Linked DNA regions of Mangrovibacterium diazotrophicum. The protein of the gene in region 2 interacts with the protein of the main gene of each other region in a pairwise test. Links are inferred from orthologs where the notes say so. Each region holds a gene or a part of one and is shown on either strand. Other genes may lie near its edges.

What was found.
Region 1: the proteins of BC643_RS02165 (region 2) and BC643_RS23215 interact in binary tests that used the Escherichia coli proteins (3 or more experiments, as listed by UniProt). The link is inferred for Mangrovibacterium diazotrophicum from one-to-one orthologs.

Annotation. Positions count from the first base shown.
Region 1 is NZ_RAPN01000006.1:226,101-229,407, reverse strand. Bases 23-3,004 are described here. They hold BC643_RS23215 (ABC-F family ATP-binding cassette domain-containing protein), read left to right. Parts: upstream 23-526; coding sequence 527-2,482; downstream 2,483-3,004. Other genes in these bases: rlmB (23S rRNA (guanosine(2251)-2'-O)-methyltransferase RlmB), read left to right, coding at 2,657-3,004; BC643_RS23220 (type 1 glutamine amidotransferase), read right to left, coding at 23-239. Outside these bases: more of BC643_RS23220, read right to left, coding at 1-22; more of rlmB, read left to right, coding at 3,005-3,307. UniProt on the Escherichia coli protein: Genetic data indicate it may be involved in ribosome assembly or function.
Region 2 is NZ_RAPN01000001.1:506,964-510,563, forward strand. What follows is about bases 277-3,551. They hold BC643_RS02165 (2-oxoglutarate dehydrogenase E1 component), read right to left. Parts: upstream 3,204-3,551; coding sequence 477-3,203; downstream 277-476. Other genes in these bases: odhB (2-oxoglutarate dehydrogenase complex dihydrolipoyllysine-residue succinyltransferase), read right to left, coding at 277-462; BC643_RS02170 (QcrA and Rieske domain-containing protein), read left to right, coding at 3,426-3,551. Also shown: more of odhB, read right to left, coding at 1-276; more of BC643_RS02170, read left to right, coding at 3,552-3,600. UniProt on the Escherichia coli protein: E1 component of the 2-oxoglutarate dehydrogenase (OGDH) complex which catalyzes the decarboxylation of 2-oxoglutarate, the first step in the conversion of 2-oxoglutarate to succinyl-CoA and CO(2).

The DNA.
Region 1 (3,307 bases), on a different replicon or contig from region 2:
GCCGTGCGGATGAACTGCTTTTCTTCCTTCAACCACGGGTGTTCGGCTTCGTCGGTCACGCTCATCGGGCCACCCATAATTACCAGCCGGTCGAAGCTGTCGAGTGGGGGAAGGATGGAGTTCGCTTCGTAAAAACGGGTGTAGTTTACGCTGCAGTTGTTGGCTGCAAACCATTCGGTGAGGGCGGCCGGGCCTTCAAAAGGCACATGCTGTAAAACGTGGATGCGGAGTGGGTTCATGGTTTTTTATTTGGATATCCGAAGGTATAAAATCGCGCCCGAAGTTTGCAGCGCCGCTTTCGTCGAATTAACGGTTTCTTTAGATGTTTCTGTTATCTTTGCACTTCAAAATTTTTGGAATCTCGATTCACAGGAATTATTTGTAGGGGCAAATTGGCGCAAGTAGCAGCCGATTCAACTCTCCCATTCCGGCTATGGCCGGAATCTCCCTCCCTTGGAAAGGGAGGGCCGGGGTGGGTAATTCTTCGTAACGGGAACAAAAAGAGACTCAATTTTAAAAAGGGCTTATGATTTCGGTTGACCAGTTGGTGGTGAGTTTTGGTGGTTTTGATTTGTTTAAAGGCGTGTCGTTCCTGATTACGCCCAAGGACCGTATCGGTTTAACCGGTAAAAACGGGGCCGGCAAGTCGACCATGCTGAAGATGTTAGCGGGTAAGCAAAACCCGAGCGAAGGAACCATCTCGATGCCGAAAGATGTACGCATTGGTTACCTGCCGCAGCACATGGTGGTGTCGAACGACAAGACGGTTTTCGAGGAAACCAGAACAGCTTTCGACGAGATCCTGTCGATGAAAAACGAGATCGACAGCCTGAACCACGAAATTGCAACCCGCGAGGATTACGAATCGGACAGCTACATGAACCTGATTCACCGGGTAACCGACCTGAATGATCGTTACCTGATGTTTGGCGGGAATAACATGGAAGCCGAAATTGAGCAAACCCTGAAAGGTTTGGGTTTCGAGCGGAAGGACTTTACGCGCCACACGTCGGAATTCAGCGGGGGCTGGCGCATGCGGATCGAGTTGGCAAAAATCCTGCTCCGCCGGCCGGATGTGTTTTTACTCGATGAGCCGACCAACCACCTCGACATTGAGTCGATCCAGTGGCTCGAAGATTTCCTGAGCAGCTACAGTGGTGCCGTGGTGCTGGTTTCGCACGACCGCGCCTTCCTGGACAATGTTACTAACCGGACGGTTGAGATTTCACTCGGCCGCATTTACGACTATAAAGCCAACTACAGCAAATACCTCGAACTGCGCAAGGAGCACAAGGAGACGCAGCTGGCAGCCTACCGCAACCAGCAAAAGCTGATTGAAGAGACGGAGCAGTTCATCGAGCGGTTCCGCTACAAAGCTACCAAGGCTGTGCAGGTTCAATCGCGCTCGAAGATGCTCGAAAAGCTGGACCGTATTGAGGTGGAAGAAGAAGATAATTCGCGCCTGAACATCAAGTTTCCGCCGGCGATCCGGTCGGGTACTGTGGTGGTTGAATGTAAACACCTGTCGAAAAGCTACGGCAATTTCGAGGTGTTGAATGATATTGATTTGGTGATTGAGCGGGGCGATAAAGTCGCTTTTGTTGGAAAGAACGGCGAAGGAAAAACAACCCTGGCGAGGGTAATTTTGAGCGAGCTGGAACACACCGGTGAGCTGAAGATTGGCCACAATGTGAAGGTGGGCTACTTTGCCCAAAACCAGGCCCAGCTGATGGATGAAAACCTTACTGTGCTGGAAACCATCGACCAGATTGCTGTAGGCGATGTTCGCACCAAAATCCGCGATATTTTGGGGGCTTTCATGTTCTCGGGCGAAGATGTGGATAAGAAAGTGAAGGTGCTTTCCGGTGGCGAGCGCACCCGTTTGGCCATGATCCGTTTGATGCTGGAGCCGGTGAACTTCCTCGTGATGGACGAACCGACCAACCACCTGGACATGCGCTCGAAAGAGATGCTGAAAAACGCTTTGGCCGAATACGACGGAACCGTGCTGGTTGTATCGCACGACCGTGAATTCCTGGATGGTTTGGTGAAGTGCGTTTACGAATTCAAGAATAAGAAAGTGAAGCAGCACCTTGGCGGTATCTACGATTTTTTGCAAAAGAAAAAGCTGGAATCGCTGAAAGAGCTGGAGCAGAAAGTACCGAACGCTTCACAATCAGCGAAGCCGGAGGAAAAGAAAGTTGCACAACAGGAAAGTACGCTGAGCTACGAAGAGCGGAAGGAAATCAATAAAGCCATCAGCAAACTCGAAAAGTCGGTTGAGCAATCGGAAAACGAGATTGCCCGCCTTGAGGATGAGATCGCGGCGATGGATGAAAAAATGGCCAATCCTGAAAGCATGAGCGATCCGTCCATCTTTGAGCAATACGAAAAGCTGAAAAAGGATTTGGAAGCGGTGATGGAACAGTGGGCCGAATACACCGAAGAGCACGAAAATTTGCTGAAACAAAAGACCTGGTAGAAGGAAGGTAAAAGGCAGAAGTCAAAAGTAGAAAGTATAAAGTCAAAAGTAAAAAGGAGTTGGAGTCGCAGTGGCAGTCGCAGTTTTTAGGTAGCGAATTTGGAATTTGAAACCTGGAACTCGTAACTTGAAACTCATAACTCGAAACTCTCAGAACATCATAACTCGCACAAAATGTATAACAGAGACAGAGCACCAAAGCAAAAGTCGGACGATATGATTTTCGGTATCCGTGCCATAATCGAAGCCATCAATTCGGGTAAAGAAATTGACAAGGTATTATTGCAAAAAGGGGAGCGGGGAGACCTTTTCAAAGAGGCGTTCGATCTGATTCGCCAGCATGAAATTCCTTTTCAGTATGTGCCGGTTGAAAAACTGAACCGCATTACCCGAAAAAACCACCAGGGGGTGATTGCTTTTGTGTCTCCCGTCACTTTTTATGATATTGAAAATTACCTGCCTACTTTGTTTGAAGAAGGTAAAAACCCGGTGATCCTGGTGCTTGACCAGGTAACGGATGTGCGCAACTTTGGTGCGATTGTTCGTACGGCAGAGTGTGCCGGTGTGGATGCTGTTTTGGTTCCGGATAAAGGTGCCGCGCGCATCAATGCCGATGCAGTGAAAACCTCGGCAGGAGCTTTGCACCTGGTGCCGGTTTGCCGTACAAAAGACCTGAAAAAATCGGTTCTTTACCTGCAACAATCAGGCTTGAAGATTATCGCGGCAACTGAAAAGTCGTCGGAAAATTACATCAAAACCGATTACAGCGGACCGGTAGCAATTGTAATGGGATCGGAAGAGTTTGGAATTGATCGCCAGATTCTG
Region 2 (3,600 bases):
AACTGCTTCAACCTCCTTCTTACCAATTCGTTGCAGTCCGTGAATGATATCATCCACCGATAAATGATGCTCTTCCATCATCTCCCGGGCAACCGCTGTTGTCTTAATTTTGGGCTGATCTTTCGAAGCACCAACTTCCTTTTTCGGCTCTTCTTTGGCCGCAGGAGCTGCTTCTTTTTTGGGTTCTTCTTTTGCAGGAGGTGCACTCGCTGTCGGTTCTCCCGCCGCATCTGTATCAATCGTGCAGGCTAATTCGCCAACAGCAACCGTATCGCCTTCCTGAACTTTAAAACTAATTTTGCCCGATTCTTCAGCGACGAGTGTCAGCGTTGCCTTATCGGACTCAATTTCAGCAACTTCTTCATTTTTTGAAACGACACTACCATCTTCAACAAGCCATTTACCTAACTCCACCTCAGTTATCGACTCACCGGGCGTAGGTATTTTAATCTCAATAATCATGATTTTTTATTTTTTCAAGCGAAAATTGCTTCGCTAAATATTGTATTCATAATTTTTTCGAGGCGCAGATTATGTTGTTTCATTAATCCTCCGGCTGGAGTACCACTTTCCGGTCTCGCTGCTAATTCTAAATTCAGGTGTTTTAATTTGCGTTGTAAGAAAGGCCATGCCCCCATATTCTCCGGTTCGTCCTGAGCCCAGATAACACGTTTTGCCTTTTTGTATTTTGCCAATACCGCTTCTATTTGGTCGGTTGGCAATGGGTACAACTGCTCAATTCTAACAATAGCTGTTGACTCATCTCCCCGATCCACACGGGCTTTTAAAAGATCGTAATAGAGACGGCCGCTACTGAAGACAATTTGTTTTACCTGGGTTGGTTTTGCGATATGATCGTCGATCACCTCTTTGAATCCACCATGCGACAACTCGTCGAGCGTACAGCTAACCAACGGGTGACGTAACAAGCTTTTCGGTGTAAACACAATCAGCGGCATACGTGTTCCCCACAACAGTTGACGACGCAACAAGTGGAAAAGGTTATCCGGAGTTGAAGGCACGATGACCTGCATATTGTTGTTGGCTGCCAAGGTCAGGAAACGCTCAATTCGTCCGCTTGAGTGCTCGGGCCCCTGCCCTTCGTATCCGTGTGGCAGGAACAACGCCAGGTTATTCATCAAGCCCCACTTCTCTTCTGCTGACGTAATGTATTGGTCAATGATTACCTGAGCCACGTTTGAAAAGTCTCCAAACTGAGCTTCCCAAATTGTTAAAGCATTTGGCTGAGCCATCGCGTAACCGTATTCAAATCCCATGACACCATACTCTGACAGGTGAGAGTTGTAAACATGGAATGGACCCTGGCTAGGCGAAATGTTTTTCAACGGAAAGTATTTCTCATCCATATCTTCCACCACAAAAGCAGCGTGACGGTGCGCGAAGGTCCCGCGCTCACAGTCCTGACCACTTAGACGAACCGGGTAACCTTCATCCAACAAACTCGCGTAAGCCAGCAATTCTGCCATTGCCCAGTCCAGCTTGTTATCTGAAAGCATCATTTTTCGGTCCGAAATAATACGGTTCACCTTGTTAAAGAAGACTTTATCCTGAGGCAATGTGGTCAGTTTCTCACCCAAATGCAGCAGCTTTTCTTTCGACACAGTCGTATCGATACGATCCGTGAAGTCAGTTTTACCCGGTTTCACAAAGTTTTCGTACTCCTGAACCAAAAACTGTTTGATTTTCAGCTTGTCTATTTTCTCCGACTCATGGAACATCTCGTCCAGGTAATTGTCGAAATTCACAACTTCCTGGTTGATTTCCTCCGAACTCATAATATTCAGAGATGACAACTTTTCAGCATAAATATCTCGTGGGTTTTTGTGCTTCGCGATAGCTTTGTACAACAATGGTTGTGTGAAACGTGGTTCATCCCCCTCGTTGTGTCCGTATTTTCGGTAGCAAAGAATATCAACGAAAACGTCCGAGTGGAATTTTTGACGATACTCCATTGCCAGTTTTATCGTATAAATCAATGCTTCAACATCGTCGCCGTTTACGTGGAAAACGGGGCAGCGAGTCACTTTTGCAACGTCGGTGCAATAGGTACTTGAACGAGCATCCAGATAGTTTGTGGTGAAACCAACCTGGTTATTGATAACCAGGTGAATTGTACCACCAGTCTTGTAGCCTTTCAGCTGCGACATCTGGATGATCTCATAAACGATCCCTTGCGCTGCAATTGCAGCATCGCCGTGAATAACGATTGGCGCTAATTTATTGTAATCGCGGTTGTAAAGCGAATCAATGCGTGAGCGCGCCATCCCCTGCACCAATCCGGCTACTGTTTCCAGGTGCGAAGGGTTTGGTACAAGACTCAGTTTGACGTCCTTCCCTGCATCCGATTTAATCGTGTTTTCAAAGCCCAGGTGATATTTCACGTCACCCATCGAAATATCTTCCTCGTATTCAGTACCATAGAATTCCTTAAAGATATTCTGATAAGGCTTCTTCATAATATTACTCAACACGTTCAATCGCCCGCGGTGAGCCATACCGATAATAAATTCGTTGATGCCGAGCTCTGCTCCGTGCTCAATGACAGCGTCCAGTGCCGGGATCAAACTTTCAGCTCCTTCGAGCGAAAAGCGCTTCTGACCAACAAATTTCTTATGAATGTAACTTTCGAAGCCGACAGCCACTTTGAGATGGTAGAAAATGTGTTTTCTTTTTTCGTCGGTAAATGATTGCGAGTTTTTCGAACTCTCCATTTTTGTCTGCATCCACTCCACAATCTCCGGGTGACGAATATATTGATATTCAACACCAATAGAGTCGCAATAGGTTGCTTCCAGATGCGCGATGATATCTTTTAATTTGGCCGGGCCAATTCCAATGCTGTTACCTGCCTGGAATACTTTTTCCAGATCATTCTTTTCGAGTCCGAAGTTCTCAATATCCAGGGTTGGACGATACTTGCGACGGGCGCGTACCGGGTTTGTTTTGGTAAACAGGTGTCCGCGTTGGCGGTAACCGTGGATGAGGTTCAGAATCGCGAATTCTTTATCGATATTACTTCCTGAGAATTCCGATTTGCTTTGATAATTTGTACGTGCTAATTCAAAGCCTCTGAAGAAATTCTGCCAACTCTCGTCTACACTTGCAGGATCTCTCAGATAATCCTGGTAAAGCTCATCAACTGCGGCAATTTCTTGATTTCCAACTTGAGAATATTTATCCATTTTGTAGAGTTAGATAATTCCGACCTTATGTTTTAAAAAGTTTCAAACTTTAACAAATGGTTGATTTTAAAGTTTAACAAATGTCTTGAATTCTATTACGAATTTAAACTTTTAAAGACCACCCACCGTTTATTTAGAAAGCTTCAAAATAAATCTAAAATTTGAAGCGCAACACCCGGTATTTTTAAGCTTTTAAACATCAACCTAATTAATTTACCCCTTATGAAACGTCGCGAATTTGTATCGAAAGTAGCTGTTGGTGGAAGCATTTTGTTTGTCTCCCCCTTCTACCTAAACTCCTGCAGTAAAGGAGGCGACTCCGCAACTGACTCACCGGACACAGGTAATACAGATCCCATCAATATAGACTTGTCTAAATCGGAATTTTCTGATTTAA